Regions from separate parts of the Comamonas sp. FUJ_7 genome, predicted to be linked through region 2. Evidence: predicted binding sites of a transcription regulator. Region 2 holds the regulator's gene; each other region holds the start of a gene.
What was found. The regulator sigma-54, encoded in region 2, starts transcription at its own class of promoters, with help from an activator protein. The targets are predictions, from matches to a motif close to TGGCANGNAANCTGCTTT.
Positions count from the first base shown of each region.

Region 1 (4,569 bases), on a different contig from region 2:
ATACCTTCGACACGCAGGTCACCCAGCACGAAGCGGGCAAGCTGCGCGTGCTGGCGACTTCGGGCGACAAGCGCAGCCCCATGGCACCGACCATTCCCACGCTCAAGGAGCTGGGTGTGAACCTGGTGGGCACGGGCTGGAACACCTTGTTTGCACCGCAAAGCATGGCGCCCGCCACGGTGCTGCGCCTGTCCGAGCTGGTGCAGGAGGTGATGAAGGACCCGGACATGCAGCAGAAATTTGCCGCCTCCAAGCTGGAGCCGGTGGTCAGCAGCGCGGCACAGACCGAAGCCATGCTCAAGACCTATCGCGCGCAATGGGCGCCGGTGGTGCAGCGTTCGGGATTTAAGCCTTGAGCACCCCCTGAGGCCCTGCGCGCCTTCCCCCTGAAGGGGACGACGCCTTCGCCGCGAAGCGGCTCTTGCTCGGCGTCTCTGCCTTGGAGCATGCCTGCGGGGCGTACAGCTCAATACAGATAGAAATTTTTAGGAGCTGGTAGCGCTTGCTGCTATTCACTTTCAGATTAAAAAGAGTCTGAAATGCTTTACAGACAAGCAGTAACAGCTCCTGTTTTTGAAGATTCTGCGCAATCACCACTTATGACCGATCCCCGCCCCAATCTGATCTTCATCCTGGCCGATGATCTGGGCTATGCCGACCTGGGCTGCACCGGCGCACGCGATGCGCACAACAACGCCACCGATGTATCGCCCCGGCTGGACGCCATGGCCGCCCAGGGCCTGCGCTTTACGCGCGGGTATTCCAACTCCGCCGTGTGCTCGCCCACGCGCTTTGCGCTGGCCACGGGCCGCTGGCAGTACCGTCTGCGCGGCGCAGCCGAGGAGCCGATTGCCAGCGTGCATGGCGACAAGGTGCTGGGCCTGCCGCCCGAGCACCCCACGGTGGCATCGCTGCTGCGCGACGCGGGCTATGCGACGGCACTCATCGGCAAATGGCATCTGGGCTACCCTCCCCACTTTGGCCCGCGCCAATCGGGCTACGAAGAGTTCTACGGTTTTCATGCCGGCGGCAATGATTACTTTGCCCACTGCGACCCGCGCGGCCGACCCGACTTCTGGGTCAACGAAGAGCCGCATGAAGAAGACGGCTATCTGACCGATTTGCTCAGCCGCCGTGCCGTGGACTTCGTCAAGCGCCAGACAAGCGACAAGCCGTTTTATCTGTCGCTGCACTACAGCGCCCCGCACTGGCCCTGGCTGACGCGCGACGACCGCGCAGAGTCAGAGCGCCTCAAGGGCATGGGCAAGCATGTGGATGGCGGCTCTATCGACACCTACCAGCGGATGATTCACCACATGGACGAAGGCATTGGCTGGCTGCTGGATGCGCTGGAGGAGCAAGGCATGAGCGAGAACACGCTCATCGTCTTTACCAGCGACAACGGCGGCGAGCGCTTCTCCAACACCTGGCCCTTTGTCGGCCAGAAAATGGACTTGCTCGAAGGCGGCATTCGCGTGCCCTTGCTGGCCCGCTGGCCGGCACGCATAGCTGCAGGTGCTGTGTGCGACACGCCGAATCTGACCATGGACTGGTCCACCACCTTCCTGGCCGCAGCCGGCGTGGATGCCCACCCCGACTATCCACAAGACGGCATCAGCCTGCTGCCGCTGATGCAAGACCCAAGCTGGGAGCCTGAGCGCGACCTGGCCTGGCGCATGAAGCACCGCGCGCAAAAAGCGCTGATTCGTGGCAACTGGAAGTATCTGCAGATCGAAGGCATCGAGTACCTGTTCAACATCACACAGGACCCACGCGAGCGCGCCAATCTGCGTGAGCGCGAGCCGCAAAAGCTGGCCGAGTTGCGCGCCGCCTGGGAGCAGTGGAACCAGAGCCTGCCGCCGATTCCCGAAGAGGCCAAAGTCTCGCTGGTGTTCACCCAAAACGACCTGCCCCAGGCCAGTTACTAAGGCCTCCAAAAAAGCCTGCTGACGCACTGTCAGCAGGCTTTTTTGCGTTGAACAGCGGTGCATTCGCACCGCCGTCTTTCAGCGTGCAGCGGCTTCCTGCTGCTCGGGCAAAGCGTCGTTATCCATGGTGAGATAAATCAGCACCGCTAAAAACGTGATGAAGAAGCGGAATGCCGAAGGCACGCCATTCCACTGCTTGGACATCCACATGCCGAACCACTCGCCGCCGATGGACATGAACGCCACTTGCCAGGTCAGAAAGCCCAGCGTCAGCCCCGCAATAGCCCAGCTCTTGGCCGTACGAAACACCTTGGGTGCAGCACTGCGCGCCTGCAGCAGCTTGAATCCACCGACCCAGCACAGTACGGCGGTGAGCGTCTCCAGCGCAATGATGCCGATATAGCCTGCGTGATGCACCCATTCCTGCTCTATGGCACGGTACATGATGCCGTTGCCCGGGAAGGTGGTGTCCATCAGGAAGACATGGTGGACAAAGGCAAAGTTGGTGGCGTAGTCGGTGATGTTGCCGAAAGCGACCAGCGTGGCAAAGAAAGCCATGGCCAGCACCATGACGGATTTGGAAAGGCGAATCAGCATTCAACACTCCGGCTCTCAAAAATGGGGGAGACGAACAAGCCGGGCTGGCCGGCAAAAGAGGCGCCGATTGTCTTTGTACAGCGTAAAACGCGTCAACACAGGCTCCACCTCAATGCACCACATCAGTGCAGTCCGCCGCGCTTCGGTGCGTGGAGAGACTTTGTCTTGAAAGCATCGATGGCATGCACAAAAACAGTGCATGCAGCTGCTGCCAGCCAGCCTTCATTCACTCCCACAAGCGTGGTTTTGCGCTCTCAAAAACAGTTGGCACGCTCTGTGCTTTATCCGTTGTGTCAAAGAATTTTGCAAAACGGAGGAAACCAGAATGTCCAGTCTCGCTACCCACCGCTTCAAACGCCTTGCACAGACAGCGGCCCTGAGCTGTGCTGTCCTTGCCCCCATGTGGGCACATGCACAGCTGTCTGCCAATGTGGCACTGACCAGCAACTACAAGTTCCGTGGTCAGGACCAAGACACGGGGCGCAACAAGGCTTTCAAGCCCGCGCTGCAAGGCGGTTTTGACTACAGCTTTGGCGACAGCGGCTTCTATGTGGGCAACTGGAATTCTTCGGTGGACTGGCTGCCCGGCAACTCGCTGGAAACCGACTTCTACGGTGGCTACAAATTCAAGGCCGCAGACATCGACTGGGACTTGGGTGCACTGACCTATGTCTACTCCGGCAATGCCCGTGGCAACACCACCGAGATCTATGGCGCTGGCACTTACGGCCCGTTCACGGCCAAGTATTCGCACACCGTCTCCAAGGACTACTTTGGCTGGGCCGGGGCACGTGATGGTTCGGGCCTGAAGGGGCGCAACACCGGCTACCTGCAACTGGCCTACAGCCAGGAAGTGGCACCCAAGGTGACGCTCAAAGCATCCGTGGGCTACACGCATTTTTCCAGCGACATCAAGAGCCTGGGCGTGCCCAACTATGTGGACTACAGCGTGGGCGGTGCGTATGACCTGGGAGACGGTTTCTCGCTGTCTGGCGCAGTCACCGGAGCCAACAAGAAAGCCTATTTTGGCGATGTGAACAAGGCGCGTCTGATCGTGACGCTGGCCAAGACTTTTTAATCTCTGAGGAGCCTGTCATGAAGTTGGTATCCGCCATCATCAAACCCTTCAAGCTGGACGAAGTTCGCGAGGCGCTGTCCCAGATCGGTGTGCAAGGCATCACCGTGACCGAAGTGAAGGGCTTTGGCCGCCAGAAGGGCCATACCGAGCTGTACCGCGGAGCCGAATACGTGGTCGATTTTCTGCCCAAGCTCAAGATCGAAGTCGCCATTGCCGACGAGCTGCTGGAGCCCGTACTGGACGCCATCGAAGGCGCAGCACGCACCGGCAAGATCGGTGACGGCAAGATTTTCGTCATGCCGCTGGAGCAGTCCCTGCGCATCCGCACCGGTGAAACCGGTGAATCGGCCCTGTGAGCCCTACTCACTGACTTCGCGAAAGAGAAATTGCCATGACTAAGAAACTCTTGAGTGCAGGCCTGGGACTGGGCCTGCTGGCTGCCAGCGCCGCAGCGCTGGCACAGGACGCCGCTTCCGCAGCTGCACCGGCTGTTGCCGCTACCGTGGAAGCCGTCCCGACACTCAGCGCCGGCGATACTGCCTGGATGCTGACTTCGACCATGCTGGTCATTTTGATGATCATCCCCGGCCTGGCCCTGTTCTACGGCGGCCTGGTACGCAGCAAGAACATGCTGAGCGTGCTGGCCCAAGTCTTTGTGATCTTTTCGCTGGTGACCGTGCTGTGGACCATTTACGGCTACACACTGGCCTTTGGCGGGGAAGGCAAATTCTTCGGCAGCTTCGACAAGGTCTTCCTCAAAGGAATCACGCCTGACACGCTGTCGCACCTGCTGGCCACCATTCCCGAGTATGTGTTCGTGGCCTTTCAGGCTACCTTTGCGGCCATCACCGTAGCGCTGATCGTGGGTGCGTTTGCCGAGCGCATCAAGTTCGCGGCCGTGATCATTTTTGCCGTTCTGTGGTTCACCTTCAGCTACATCCCCATGGCCCACATGGTGTGGGGCGG
Region 1 is NZ_JBXXZI010000005.1:51,615-56,183, reverse strand. Features, by position in the region: gene AC2I9W_RS08905 (Bug family tripartite tricarboxylate transporter substrate binding protein) at 1-356, shown strand, start outside; gene AC2I9W_RS08900 (sulfatase family protein) at 600-1,928, shown strand; gene AC2I9W_RS08895 (DUF2165 family protein) at 2,007-2,525, opposite strand; gene AC2I9W_RS08890 (TorF family putative porin) at 2,851-3,603, shown strand; gene glnK (P-II family nitrogen regulator) at 3,621-3,959, shown strand; gene amt (ammonium transporter) at 3,995-4,569, shown strand, end outside.
Region 1: the regulator sigma-54 is predicted to act here: its motif matches at 2,791-2,808, upstream of AC2I9W_RS08890 (TorF family putative porin).

Region 2 (4,569 bases):
TGCGCACGGGGCAGAACAACTACTGGCTGTTCATTCTGCTGGCCTTTCCCTTTCTGGGCAGTGTGGTCTATGCGCTTGCCATCTACCTGCCCAACTCACGGCTGGAGCGTGGTGCGCGCCAGCTGGCCCGGCAGGCCGTCAAGTCGCTGGACCCCACCCGCGATCTGCGTGACGCGCAGGCGGCGTTTGACTACTCGGCTACGGCCCAAAACGAAATTCGTCTAGCGCAAGCCATGCTGGAAGCTGGCCAGCCCCTGCAAGCCTTGCAGCACTTCGAGGCCAGCATGAAAGGCCCGTTTGCCAACGACCTGGAAATCCGCTGGGGCGCAGCACGTGCAGCTTTTGATGCAGGCCAGCCACAAGCCGCGCTGCAGCACCTCAAAGTCATTGCCCAGACCGATATCCACTACCGTGCGGACGAAGTGGGCCTGCTGATTGCCAGAGCCTACGCTGCGCAGGGCGACAACGCCATGGCGCGCCAGTCCTTCGAGTTTCTGCGTGAACGCTCGAGCAGCTTTGAGGTACTGGCCGAGTACGCCATCTGGTGCACCGAATCAGGCGACTGGGGCACCGCACAGCGCCTGAAGAACGAACTGGACAAAGCCCAGACCCACTGGAGCAGCCACCAGCGCAGCCTGAACCGCGAACTGCTGCAGCGTGTGCAATCTGCTTTTACTCAAAAATCACAATAAAAGCAGCCTCTAGCTCTTATTCAAGAAGCGCTGAAAGCTATCAATTTCAAAGTACATCAAAGGCTTCTGCACTGCCGTTTGACCTGAGCCATGACCTGTTTGAAGTGGCCCCGGTAAAATTGCAACCTATGGCAAAAATCATCGTTCTGGCCCTGGTGCTCATGTTCTTCGGCTGCGCGCTGTACATGCACCTGCGCGGCAAGGTGCGTCACAAAGTGGTCAAGCAATTGTTTGACCACTCCACGTTCACAGCGCCATTCAACGTCTTCATGCTGATGTTCAGCAAGGTGCCACGCACGCCCTACCTGCCCACCAGCACCTTCCCCGAGCTGGCCCCGCTGCAGGCCAACTGGCGCGAAATCCGCGAGGAAGCCGTCAATCTGCAAAAGAACATGCAGATCAAGGCCGCCGCCAACAACGACGATGCAGGCTTCAACTCCTTCTTCAAAACCGGCTGGAAGCGCTTTTATCTGAAGTGGTACGGCGATGCCCACCCCTCGGCCATGGAGCTGTGCCCCAAGACCACGGCGCTGGTCAAATCCATCCCCAGCGTGAAAGCCGCCATGTTTGCCGAGCTGCCCCCCGGCGCCAAACTCAATCTGCACCGCGACCCCTATGCCGGATCACTGCGCTACCACCTGGCTGTGCTGGCACCCAATGACGACCGCTGCATGATCGAAGTCGACGGCACGCCCTACAGCTGGCGCGAAGGCGAAGGCGTGATCTTTGACGAGACCTATATGCATTGGGCCGAAAACCGCTCTGAAGGCAACCGCATCGTGCTGTTTTGCGATGTGGAGCGCCCCATGACCAATGGCTTTGCCCAGTGGCTCAACCACTGGCTGGGCAAGAATGTAGTGGCCGCCGCCAGCTCCCCAAATAGCGAGGGCGACCCTCGCGGCATGATCAGCAAGCTGTTCAAGGTTTCGTTCTACATGGGCAAGTACCGCCGCAAGTTCCGCGACTGGAATCCGACCTTCTACAAGATTTTGAAGTTTGGCTTGATGATTGCAGTTCTGGCGCTATTCATCTGGTGGCTGGTTCCCACGAAGTAAGGTCAAGCCAGACGCAACAAAAAAGCCGCTGTGCATTGCATCAGCGGCTTTCTTGTTTACAGCGTATTTACAGTGCCTTGCGCAACGTAGTCGTTGGTATCTTGAGCTGCTCGCGGTATTTGGCCACGGTGCGACGCGCGCATTCGATGCCTTGCTCCTTGAGCATGTCGGCCAGCTTGGCATCCGACAGCGGCTTTTTCGGGTTCTCGGCATCGACAAACTGCTTGATCAGCGCACGCACGGCCGTGCTCGAGGCACTGCCGCCGGTTTCCGTGCCCAGACCCGAGCCAAAAAAGTATTTGAGCTCGAACGTGCCTTGCGGCGTGGCCATGTACTTGGCCGTGGTCACGCGGCTGATGGTGGATTCGTGCAGGCCCAGCTGATCGGCAATGTCGCGCAGCACCAGCGGGCGCATGGCCAGTTCACCATGCACAAAGAAGTTTTTCTGCCGCTCCACGATGGCTTCGGACACCCGCAAGATGGTGTCGAAGCGCTGCTGAATGTTCTTGATCAACCAGCGCGCCTCCTGCAAGCGCTGCTGCAGCGCAGCATGTCCTTCGCTGCCTTTGTGACGGCGCAGCACGCTGGCGTAGATGTCATGTACACGCAGCTTGGGCATGACTTCGGGATTGAGCTGCACCGAAAAGTCCACCCGGCCCGAGCTGGCTCGCACCGGGCGCACGATGACATCGGGCACCACGATATTGCGCTCCACGTCGACAAAGCGCCGACCCGGTCGCGGCTCAAGGCGGGCGATCAGCGTGATGGCCTCGCGCAGCTGCTCTTCGCGAGCGCCGCACAGGCTGGCAAGCTTGCGCAAATCGCGCCGCGCCAGCAGGTCCATGGGCTGGGCACAGATGGACTGCGCCAGCAGCAGGCGGCTCATATGGGCCGCTGTCGTGCCCTCGTCCTCGGCTTCCCGAATCAGATCGCGCAGCTGCAGCTGCAGACACTCGGCCAGATCGCGTGCCCCCACGCCCACGGGCTCCAGGCTTTGCAGCAGCTTGAGCGCAATGGCAAAGTGCTGCTCCAGCTCTTCGCGCTCTTCTAGGTCGTCGCCCGCCAGACTTTGCGCCAGCTCTTGCAATGACTCTTCGAGATAGCCGTCGTCGCTGAGCGACTCGATGAGAAAGCGCAGCGCCGCCGTATCTGCCGCGCCCAGATGCAAACTCAGCGCCTGGTGGTGCAAAAAGTCGGTCAGGCTCTGGTGTTCGCGTGCGAGATCGATGGCATCGGTCTCGTCATCGCCATCACGGTTGTGCGTGGAGCTGCGGACCGATGGCGCATCCCACTCGCTGCTGGACTCGCCGCCCCATTCGCCGTCCTGGCCGTCAATGCCGTCGGTTTCCCAGTTCAGGGTTTCGGGTGTCTCGAGGTTAAGAGCTTCCGCTACCGTTTCCGTAGCTGATTGCGCTTTCTGGAACTCATTATCAGCATGAATTCCATCTGAAGTACTGTATTCACCAGCGCTAGCCGCTATTTCTACAGGAGCATCAGCCGTGGTGTCTGCCTCGTCGCTTGCTCGCTCCAGAAAAGGGTTGTCGATCAACATCTGCTCGACTTCCTGTGCCAGCTCCAGTGTGGACAGCTGCAGCAGCTGAATCGATTGCTGCAGCTGCGGAGTCAGCGACAGGTGTTGCGATACGCGTAGCGACAGCCCTGGTTTCATCGTGGCGAGGCTCCCGCGCTATCAATAGCCGGCTGATTTCGCCGCCGGGCCGCCCCAAAGCAAGCCCGGGCGCAGCCGGTCAGAGCCCCTTGTACCCAAGGCTGGGGCAGGGACCACACGAAATGAGGAAGCATGGGAGGCATAACCATCACATCCGGAAATGCTCACCCAGATAGACACGGCGCACGTCAGCGTTCTCCACAATCTGCTCTGGTGTGCCTTCAGCCAGCACATGACCGTCGCTGATGATGAAAGCGTGGTCGCAAATGCCCAGGGTTTCGCGCACGTTGTGGTCGGTAATCAGCACACCGATGCCGCGCTCCTTGAGGAAGCCGATGATGCGCTGGATCTCGATCACCGCAATCGGGTCGATACCGGCAAATGGCTCGTCCAGCAAGATGAAACGCGGCTGCGTGGCCAGGGCGCGGGCGATTTCCACACGCCGACGCTCACCACCGGACAGCGCCAGCGCCGGCGACTGACGCAGGTGCTCGACACGTAGCTCCTGCAGCAGACCGGTCAGGCGCTTTTCGATTTCATCACGCGTGAGCGTCTTGCCCTGCTCGTCTTTTTGCAGCTCCAGCACGGCGCGCACATTGTCTTCCACGCTGAGCTTGCGAAAGATCGAGGCTTCCTGGGGCAGATAGGACAGGCCCAGGCGCGAGCGCTGGTGGATCGGCATGCCGCCCACAGCCTGGCCGTCGATAAAGATCTCGCCGCCATCACTGCGCACCAGGCCCACGATCATGTAAAACGAGGTGGTCTTGCCCGCGCCGTTGGGGCCGAGCAGACCGACGACCTCGCCTTTTTGCACGGACAGCGACACATCCTTGACCACCTTGCGGCTGCCATAGGACTTGGCCAGATGCTTGGCTTCCAGGCGGCTGCTCGCCTCGCCTGTGCGGCCGTGACCAGAGTCAGAGAAAGTCGGTTCGATCATTTTTTCTCGTCGTCTTTCTCGCCACCCAGAGTCATGCTCTGGCGCATTTCCGTTGCGGGTGTGGCGGGCTTGGGCTGTGCACCCGGTGAGCCCTCCTTGGGTGCCATGATGGCGCGCACACGGCCGCCCTGCCCCACGGAAGAGCTGGGCAAGCCGCCGCTGGTCTTCTGGCCATCGACCGTGTAGACATCAGTGATGTTGTTGTAGACGATG
Region 2 is NZ_JBXXZI010000009.1:161,224-165,792, forward strand. Features, by position in the region: gene AC2I9W_RS14585 (Arc family DNA-binding protein) at 1-692, shown strand, start outside; gene AC2I9W_RS14590 (aspartyl/asparaginyl beta-hydroxylase domain-containing protein) at 821-1,747, shown strand; gene AC2I9W_RS14595 (RNA polymerase factor sigma-54) at 1,815-3,416, opposite strand; gene lptB (LPS export ABC transporter ATP-binding protein) at 3,565-4,356, opposite strand; gene lptA (lipopolysaccharide transport periplasmic protein LptA) at 4,353-4,569, opposite strand, start outside.

Region 3 (4,569 bases), 140 kb from region 2:
CGCCCCCAGCGGTGGTGGCAGCACAGCCGGTGAGCAGGGCGGCTGCGCCCAAAGCGGCAGCGGTGATGGTGGTCTTGAGGATGGATGGAATGTTCATGGGATCTCCTGAATGAATTGGTGGGGGCGCTTACTGGGTGATGCGAAAGGGCTTGACGTCAGCGGCGGTCAGCTTGTCGGTGAACTGGTTGCCAAAGTTGCTACGCACATAGTTCACGACCTCGGCAATCTGCTCGTCAGAGAGCTTGCTGGCAAAAGAGGGCATGCCGTGCAGCCCGTTCATGACGACCGAGGCAGGGTAGGCGGCAGCGGCCAGCTTGGGGTTGGAGGCAAGGGCAGGGTAAAAGCCCGCGCCCTTGGCGCCTTCGCCTTTGGCCATGTGGCAGCCCTGGCAGGTGCTCTGGTACAGGGCTTCACCGCCGGTTTGCGAAAAGCGCGGGCGCAGCGACGAGAAGTTGCTCATCAGCGCTTGGGTGTCTGCGGCGCTGATGGCCAGGATGGCGGCGGACTGCAGCGGCTGCAGGTTTTTCACATCCTGCGTGCCCTGTGATTGGGCCAGCGCTCCCGCAGAAAGACCCAAAGCCAGGGCGGATGCGGCGCAAAGACGGTGCAATGTGTTCATCATGGTGTGCTCTTTCTAGAGATGTGGGTGGTCAGAGGCTGGAGGCCTTGGCATGCAGGCGCTGGATGGCGTCCAGCGAGGACAGCACGGCGCCCTCCTGCCAGGCGGGGATGTACGAGACATGCTCGCCCGCCAGCACCAGGCGGCCATCGACCTGGGCCAGGTTCTGGTAGTGCTGCTCGCGCAGGGCGTCGGTCCAGTTGCCAAAGCAGCCGTTGATCCAGGGAATGCGGTGCCAGGCCACGGATACGCCGTTGAGGAACTCCTGCTTGTATTGAGGGTGAATCTGCGCGCCGTACTCCAGCGCCAGGCGGATGCGCTCGGCTGGTTTGAGCGAGGAAAAGCGGTAGCTGTTGCTGTTTTCAAAGGCGTAGCCGCCCAGCAGCACGGCGGGGCCGCTGCCCATATAGCCGGTGGAGGGGTAGGAAATCTGCTGAATGGGCAGATCGGTGTAGCTGATGCCGCCGTAGATGCGCTCGTCTTCCTCCCAGAAGCGGCGTTTGAACTCCAGGCCTACTTTCATGGAGCTGCCGTAGGGCACAGCGGCAATGGCGTTTTGCATGGCGCTGCTGGCCTGCACTTCGATCTGGCTGAGGATGGACAGCGGAATGGTGCACACGCACCAGTCGGCACGGGCATGCAGTGTGGCACCGGGCTTGAGGCTGTCCACATAGTCCACGGTCACGCCCTTGTCGTTTTGCGCGATCCTGGTGACTTTGGCGTTGTAGCGAATGGCCGGGCCCAGATCGCGGGCCATGGCTTGCGCCAGCATGTCCATGCCGCCCTCGGGCTGGAAGATGGCGCTGTGGAACTCGTAGATATTGCCCACGCCCATCTGGCGCCACAGATTGGACTCCAGCAGATCGTGCAGTCCCATGGGCGTGGAGGGCTTGGCCAGCGCCATCAGGCCGCCGCCGGGGTCGATGTCGTAGCCGCGGAAATCGCTGACCGCATTGCTTGAGCGGTAGCGGTATTCCTTGTCCAGTACGCCCCAGGCCTTGAGGCCTTCCAGCAGGCGCTCCTTGTCCTCCTTGCTGACGGCCTGGTCCAGCGCACCTTGGTTCGTGGCCTTGGACAGCAATTCGGCTACATGGCCATAGACATCGGTTTGCACATGGCGAAAGCGCTGGGGCTTGCCCGCCAGGGCCTTGCTGTTGTGCAGATAGGCGTTGTAGTTGACCTGGTTGAAGGCTTCAAGCTTGATGCCAAAGCGCTTGTAGTAGTCCAGCATCGCGTGGTGGTGGTAGGGCACGCGCCAGGGGCCGGGGTTGAAATAGTTGCCCTTGGCAAAGCCGACTTTCTGGCGTGTGCCATCCAGTTCGGTGAATTCGTCGCCACCGCGTAGCGTCCAGCAGCGGCCACCGGCGCGGCCCTGAAATTCGAGCAGCTGCACCTTGTAGCCCGCAGCGCGCAATTCAATCGCGGCCACCATGCCGGCCAGGCCTGCGCCCAGCACCAGTACGGTGGAGCCGGGCTTAGCATGGCTCAGCTTGACGGGGCCGCTGTAGTGCGATTCGGCGGCATAGCCGAGAGAAGACATGGCCTGGTACATGGCACTGCCGCCGGCGACTTTGCCGATCATGGAAAGCAGTTGTCTGCGGCTGACGGTTGAGCGTGGCTCTGACATGGGTACTCCTGTGCTGTGAATCCATTGCGCCGCCCTTGTGGGGCGACGTCTTACAGGGAGTTGAGCAAGAGCTGTGCCAGAGCTGCGATGCCGGTCATTAACTCAATGAAATCATGGGTTTGCTGTGCTTTTGAGCTTGAAGTGTCTCAATCCTTTGTACCGCTTATGGTGCATGCTCACTAATTTGAAGCATCACTGATCAAATTGGTGCAATCAGCCTGCACGCTCAGGCGTGAAAAAAGGCGTATTCGCTGCTATTGCGAATACGCCTTGGGGATGGTGGGCGGGAGCGGTCCTTAGGTCTTCAGCACGCTTTTAGCTCGCCGCTGCAAGGGGGCTGACCATGACACGGTTGCGTCCCCCATTCTTGGCGGCATAGAGCATGGCATCGGCCTGTTCAAAGACGCCGGCGATATCCGCATGGCTTTGAGGCCAGTGGGCCACGCCCAAAGAGATGGTGATGTGGCCGACCTGCGCAAGCTCCATCTTCTCTACCAGCAGGCGCAGGCGCTCGGCGGCACTTGCGGCGGCCTCCAGCGGTGCATCGGGCAGCAGCAGTAAGAACTCCTCTCCGCCCACGCGGCAGGGCAGGTCGCCGGAGCGTGAGACTTCGCGCATGGTTCGCGCCAGCTGCTTGAGCACCTCGTCACCCGTGCTGTGGCCGTAGCTGTCGTTGATGCGCTTGAAGTGATCAATGTCGATCGCAATGACGGAAAAAGGCTGCACCCGAGACTCAAGACTGGCGATGGCTGCCTCCAGATGGCGGCGGTTGCCCAGGCCCGTCAGCGGGTCGGTGTTCACATCCTCGCGCAGCTTGGTGATGTTGCGCTGCAAAAGACTCAGGCCTTTGAGCATGGCTTTCTTGAGCTCATGGGATTCGAAGTACCAGGATTTGACGTCCTGAATGGACTGGGCTGTTTCGGGCCTGTCCATGTCGTTTGCGCTGTTGGCCAGCTGGCGCAGCGGGCGGGCGATCTGGCGCGCGCTCCACCAGATGACGATCAGCATCAGTGCTGCAATGGGCAGCGTCTTGTAGAGCACGGAGCGCATCAGCTTGTCCAGCGGCGCCAGTGTGGAGGCCTTGGGGCGCTGAGCGACGATGCCCCAGCCCGCCGATGGAATGGTGGCGTAGCCGGCCAGCATTTGCACTCCCTTGCTGTTGAGTACCGGAGACGTGCCGGACTGGCCCTGGGTCACGGCGTTGATGACCTCGTTGTTCTTGATGGTGTCGCCCACGCGGCTGCTCTCCGGGTGGTAGATGATGCGGCGGTCGCTGTCCACCACATAGACATAGGTGCCGTCCTGGTAGAAATGTGAGCCCAGCAAGGTATCGAGAATGCTTTCGTCCTTGAGGTAGATGCTGCCGCCCACGGCACCCAGGTAGGTGCCGGCTTGGCTGAAGATGGGCTGGGAGATGAAGACGATGTAGTTGCCGGCAACGGATAGATAGGGCTTGCTGATGACCGGGCCCCGGGTTTTCAGCGTCTCGATCACCCCCGGACTCTCCAGTGTCTTGCCCTTGATCTGCAGCGTCTCTGGGGAGGTGGCCAGCACATAGCCGGTGGGGTCGATGATGGTGACGGAGTTAAAGCTCTTGGTCTGCAGACGCAGGCGATTGGCCTCTTGCGACAGGTAGTCGGTGTTCTTCATCTGCGTTCCCATAAGCCGGGCGCTGTAGGCCAGCTGCTGCAGCGCAGAGTGCAGAAAATCGTCCGTGCTCCTGGCCAGCTTGGTGGCGTAGGCGTGGTGGCCTTCCAGCGTGGTGTCGATCAGCTGCTGGCGCTGCACCAGATAGCCGGCATAGAAGGTGTTGGCAAAAGGGATAAGCGCGCTGAGCAGTGTCAGCACCAGAATCAGACGACGTAAGTCCATGACGCTCTGCAGGGCGGAGCTGCAGCCAGTAATTCAAAAAACGCACAGGCTGCTGCCTGCAGGCAGGCCCGAGGGCGATTATGGATGGAGCCTTGCCGCTGCGAGCCACAGGCCCTGATTCTGGGTATGGGCAATGGGAACTACTGCAGTGCCTTTTGGCGCCGCATGGTCAGCACCAGAACCGCAAGGCTTATACAGGCTCCCAACACGCCGAGCACGGCAAAGACAGGAATGTCCCATAGGCGCAAATCCCAGGCCAGCAAGGTGGGGCCCATGCCCAGCACAAAGGCGCCGGCGACGACGGCCAAGGCCAGGCGGGTGGCTGCACGCTCGACCGCGGTGGACAGGCGCTCCAGATGGTGAATGTCCATATCCACGGCCACGCGCCCCTGCTTGAGGCGGTACATCAGCAGGCGCAGGGTTTGCGGCACATCGCCCGCTACTTCGTACA
Region 3 is NZ_JBXXZI010000009.1:21,810-26,378, reverse strand. Features, by position in the region: gene AC2I9W_RS13905 (RidA family protein) at 1-97, opposite strand, end outside; gene AC2I9W_RS13900 (c-type cytochrome) at 128-622, opposite strand; gene AC2I9W_RS13895 (flavin monoamine oxidase family protein) at 651-2,246, opposite strand; gene AC2I9W_RS13890 (sensor domain-containing diguanylate cyclase) at 2,562-4,118, opposite strand; gene AC2I9W_RS13885 (ABC1 kinase family protein) at 4,259-4,569, opposite strand, start outside.
Region 3: the regulator sigma-54 is predicted to act here: its motif matches at 2,308-2,325, upstream of AC2I9W_RS13895 (flavin monoamine oxidase family protein).

Region 4 (4,569 bases), on a different contig from region 2:
GTTCAGCGATCTGCTGGGCCAGAAAGACCTGCTGCGCCTGAACTTTGGCGTCTTCATCCTGCACACGGTGCAGATGTCCATGTGGGTGGCTGTGCCCGCCATGCTGGTGCAGGCGGGTCTGGCCAAAGAGCAGCATTGGCACATTTATCTACCGGCCGTGCTGCTGTCATTTCTGGCCATGGGCATGCTGTTCTCCATGGAGCGCAAGGGCAAGCTGCGTACGGCCTTGCTGGGCGCCATAGCCCTGGTGCTGGTGGTTCAGATCGGCTTGGGCATGCTGGCCGCCAGCGGCACCATCCCCACCATCTGGTGCATGGCGCTGCTGATGTTTCTGTTTTTCTGCGGTTTTAACGCGCTGGAAGCAACCCAACCTAGTCTTGTTTCGCGTATGGCTCCTGCGCCATTGCGTGGGGCCGCCTTGGGTGCCTACAACACCCTGCAGTCGCTGGGCCTGTTTGCGGGTGGTGCAGTGGGCGGTGCGGTCGCTAAATTTGCGGGCATGCCCGGCCTGTTCATCATGACGGCGGTGTTGACTGCACTGTGGTTGTTGGTGACCTTGCCGCTGCGCCCGGTAGGCCGTAACGGCTGATCAATCAGGTATGACGGGTATAGGGAAATCCCGCGCTCGCCATGGTCAGCTTGGGGCAAAATGCGCACTTCATTGGTCTGGGACTCATCCTTAAAACCCAGGCCACTTCAACTGAAAAGGTATCTCTATGGCATCCGTCAACAAAGTCATCATCGTCGGCAATCTGGGCCGTGACCCTGAAATGCGCACCTTTCCCAGCGGCGACCAGGTGGCCAATGTGACCATCGCCACCACAGACCGCTGGCGCGACAAGAACACCGGTGAAAACCGCGAGGCCACTGAGTGGCATCGCGTGACGTTCAATGGGCGTTTGGCGGAAATCGCAGGTCAGTACCTGCGCAAGGGCAGCCAGGTCTATGTGGAAGGCAGCCTGCGTACCCGCAAATGGACCGACCAGGCCACCGGCCAGGAGCGCTACGCTACCGAAATCCGCGCCGACACCATGCAGATGCTGGGCAGCCGCCAGGGCGGTGGTCAGCAGCAAGGCGGCTATGGCAGTGATGATGGTTATGGCGAAAGCAGCTACGAAGCCCCTCGTCGCCAGGCGCCTGCACCCATGCAACAACGCTCCGCCCCAGCTCCCATGCAGCAGCAACGTCCTGCCCCTGCGCCCATGGCACCTCCTCCCCAACGAGCAGCTTCAGGATTTGATGACATGGATGACGACATCCCGTTCTAAAAATTCCTTAGATAGGTTTTGTTGATGCGAGGCCCACTCTCGAAAGAGAGGTGGGCCTTGTTGTTTATGTGCAGGCATCAGACTTGCTTCTACCGGGCAAGTTGAGAAATTCAATAGACATACCAACACTGATCGATTTACTGAAATAAGATGCGAGCATGTGAGTGCGTTTCATCCAGTTACGATTGGTGACTTTGCACGGGATCACACGTACAGTGTGAAGAGTCCAGCCAGTGCAGCCAAGCAAGACTTGGCGTTTCCTCAGGAGCTTCGAGCATGCCGACTTTGGTCATCTCAATCGACGGTGCTGTCATCAAGGAAGTACAGCTCACCAAGGAGCGCACGACCTTGGGTCGTCGCCCTTACAACGACATCGTGATCGAGAATCTGGCGGTCAGCGGCGAGCATGCAGTGCTCACCATCACGGATGGCAAAGTCAGTATCGAAGACCTCCGCAGCACCAACGGCACCTATGTCAATGGCCGGGCAGTTCAGAAGCAGGACTTGCTCAATGGCGACTTGCTGGATATTGGACGCTACAAGATTCGCTTTTTGGACACTGCGGCTGTCGATATGCATGCATCAGCATCTCCAAACCAGAATCTCAAAAAGTCATTGGCCCATATTTCTGAAGAGGCAGACAGTGACTATGCCAAGCTGTCCAGCCCCTCCGGTTTTGGCGAAATCTCCAGCTTTGCTTCAACCATTCAAGGCGCTTTATCGGCCTTGCCTGAGCGTCATGCCGTCATTCGCATGCTCACAGGGAGCCTGGCGGGCAAGGAGGTGCCGCTGTTCAAGGTTGTCACCACCCTGGGAAAGCCTGGCGTTGCCATTGCATCCATTACACAAAAACCCCATGGCTTTGTGCTGACCCAGCTTGAAGGCAAGAGCGAAGACCTCAAGCTCAACGGTCAGGTAGTCGGTCCCCTGTCGGTCCCCTTGCTCAATGGCGATACGGTGGAGCTGGCGGGAAGCTCCATGCGTTTTGTCGTGGAGTAGCCATTGAGCTTGATGGTCGTCAAGCTGACTGACAAATTTGTCATGACGCCCGCACGGGTTGCCAAAAATGTTTCTAGCAAGCGAACAATTTTTGCCAAACGTGTCATTTTTCAGTGAAAACACCGAGAAAAAATAGCTGGCACGTAGCTTGCATAGTAGATGGCTACTTCATCAACCTAGGGAGTTTTTCAATGAAGCGTTCCATTCAAAAGGGTTTTACCCTGATCGAACTGATGATCGTTGTGGCGATCATCGGTATTTTGGCTGCTGTGGCTCTGCCTGCTTATCAGGATTACACAAAGCGCTCGCACGTGTCTGAAGGCATGAGCTTGGCTAGTGGTGCCAAGACTGCGTTGACCGAGTACTACTCCTCCAAGGGGGAGTGGCCTGCCGACAACACCGCAGCCGGTATTGCTTCTGCTGCATCCATCAAAGGCAACGCAGTGCGTAGCGTGACCGTTGCCACCAGCACAATTACAGTGGTATTCAACACCAAAGTGGACGCCGGTAAAAAGCTGGTCTTCAAGGGTGCTGCTGCAGCTAATGCCGGCTCCGTGGAGTGGACATGCAATGCTGCTGCTGGTACAGACATTAACGCCAAGTACCTGCCAGTTTCCTGCCGTTAACTCGCTGGTAACTGGCTAAACGCCAAGCCAAATCAAAAAGGGTGCTAGTCACCCTTTTTTATTTTTAACACGGAGGGCATCATGTCACGCGTTCAAGCAGGCTTTACCTTGATCGAGCTGATGATTGTGGTGGCCATTATTGGCATCTTGGCCGCCGTGGCCTTGCCAGCCTACCAAGACTACACCAAGCGTGCCCATGTGGCTGAGGGGATAGGCTTGGCAAGCTCAGCCAAGTCAGCCATCGCCGAGCATTACGTGACCAAGGGCGATTGGCCCACCAACAATGCGCAGGCCGGTTTGGTGTCTGTGGCCAGCGTTAAGGGCAATGCCGTGCGCTCCATACAGGTTAATGCCAGCCAAGTAATTGTGACCTTTAACACCAAGGTGGTGGCTGGTGCTACGGTTGTTGTGCAAGGCGGTGGATCGGATGAAATCTCGCGTTGGAGCTGCACTGGCGGCACGCTGGAGACACGTTACCGGCCATCGAGTTGCCGATAATTTCCTATCGCAGCACCATTGGTGGTGCTGATTTTTTGCGTGGTATCTGATTTGTCTATACCCCATGTTTTTCAGTCGCGCATGGCGGCTTTGGTTTTTTTTCTGACCCTGCTCGGGCTGACCCTTTTTCTCTATAGTTTTGGCTGGAACGGTGGCTGGCATTTTGATGACCCGCCTAATTTGGGTGGTCTGGCCTACGTATTTGCCCAAGGCCAGATAGATGCAGAGGCTGCGCTGGAGTTTGTCTTTGCAGGAGACGCCGGGCCGCTGGGCCGCCCGATAGCCCTGGCCAGCTTTTTGATCGACGGTAGCGGCTGGCCTGCCTCCCCCCCAGAAATATTGCGCACCAACACCTTGCTGCACGCCATCAACGGGCTGCTGCTGTGGGCGGTGTTATTTAACCTGGGGTGCCTGCGAGGCTGGCCCCAGGCCAAGGCGGCCTGGCTGGCGGCACTGGGCGCGGGCGTGTGGTTGCTGCTGCCGCTGTCGGCCTCGGGCGTGTTGATGGCGGTGCAGCGCATGGCGGTGCTGTCGAGCAGCTTTATGTTGCTGGGCCTGTGGCTGTATTTGCTGGGTCGAGCCTATCTGGGACAGCCGGGCCTGCGTGGCTGGCTGTGGATGGCAGGTGGTTTGGGGGTGGGCACGCTGTTGGGTGTGTTGTCCAAGGAGCAGGCGGCGATTTTGCCCCTGCTGGCGTGGGTTCTGGAAGGCTGCTGGCTGATGCCGCCCCGGCTGAGCGATACCGCGCAACGGCGGGGGTGGCTGGGCTTCAAAGTGCTATTTTTTTACCTTCCGGCCACGGCAATTGGGGCTTATTTGTTGAACATCGTCTGGGGAGCCGATTCAGCTTACGCCGTGCGCGAATTTACCCTGGGCGGGCGGTTGTGGACGGAAGCCGTGATTTTGTGGGACTACCTGTGGCTGGCCTTTGTGCCCCGTGCCGTGGCGTTTGGCCCGTTTCATGATGATTACCCCATCTACTCCGCTGAGAACCTGTCCGCACTGGTGGCGGCAGGGGCTTGGCTGGGTATTTGGGTGTTGGCTTTTGCGGTACGCCGTAGCACGCGCCTGCCTTTGCTGGCACTGATGTGGTTTGCGGTGGCGCATGTGGTGGAGTCCAGCGTAGTGCCGCTGGAGCTGTATTTTGAGCACCGCAACTATCTGGCCTTGGCTTTGCC
Region 4 is NZ_JBXXZI010000008.1:42,075-46,643, forward strand. Features, by position in the region: gene AC2I9W_RS12905 (MFS transporter) at 1-589, shown strand, start outside; gene ssb (single-stranded DNA-binding protein) at 717-1,268, shown strand; gene AC2I9W_RS12915 (FHA domain-containing protein) at 1,545-2,267, shown strand; gene AC2I9W_RS12920 (pilin) at 2,459-2,893, shown strand; gene AC2I9W_RS12925 (pilin) at 2,975-3,391, shown strand; gene AC2I9W_RS12930 (hypothetical protein) at 3,473-4,569, shown strand, end outside.
Region 4: the regulator sigma-54 is predicted to act here: its motif matches at 2,405-2,422, upstream of AC2I9W_RS12920 (pilin).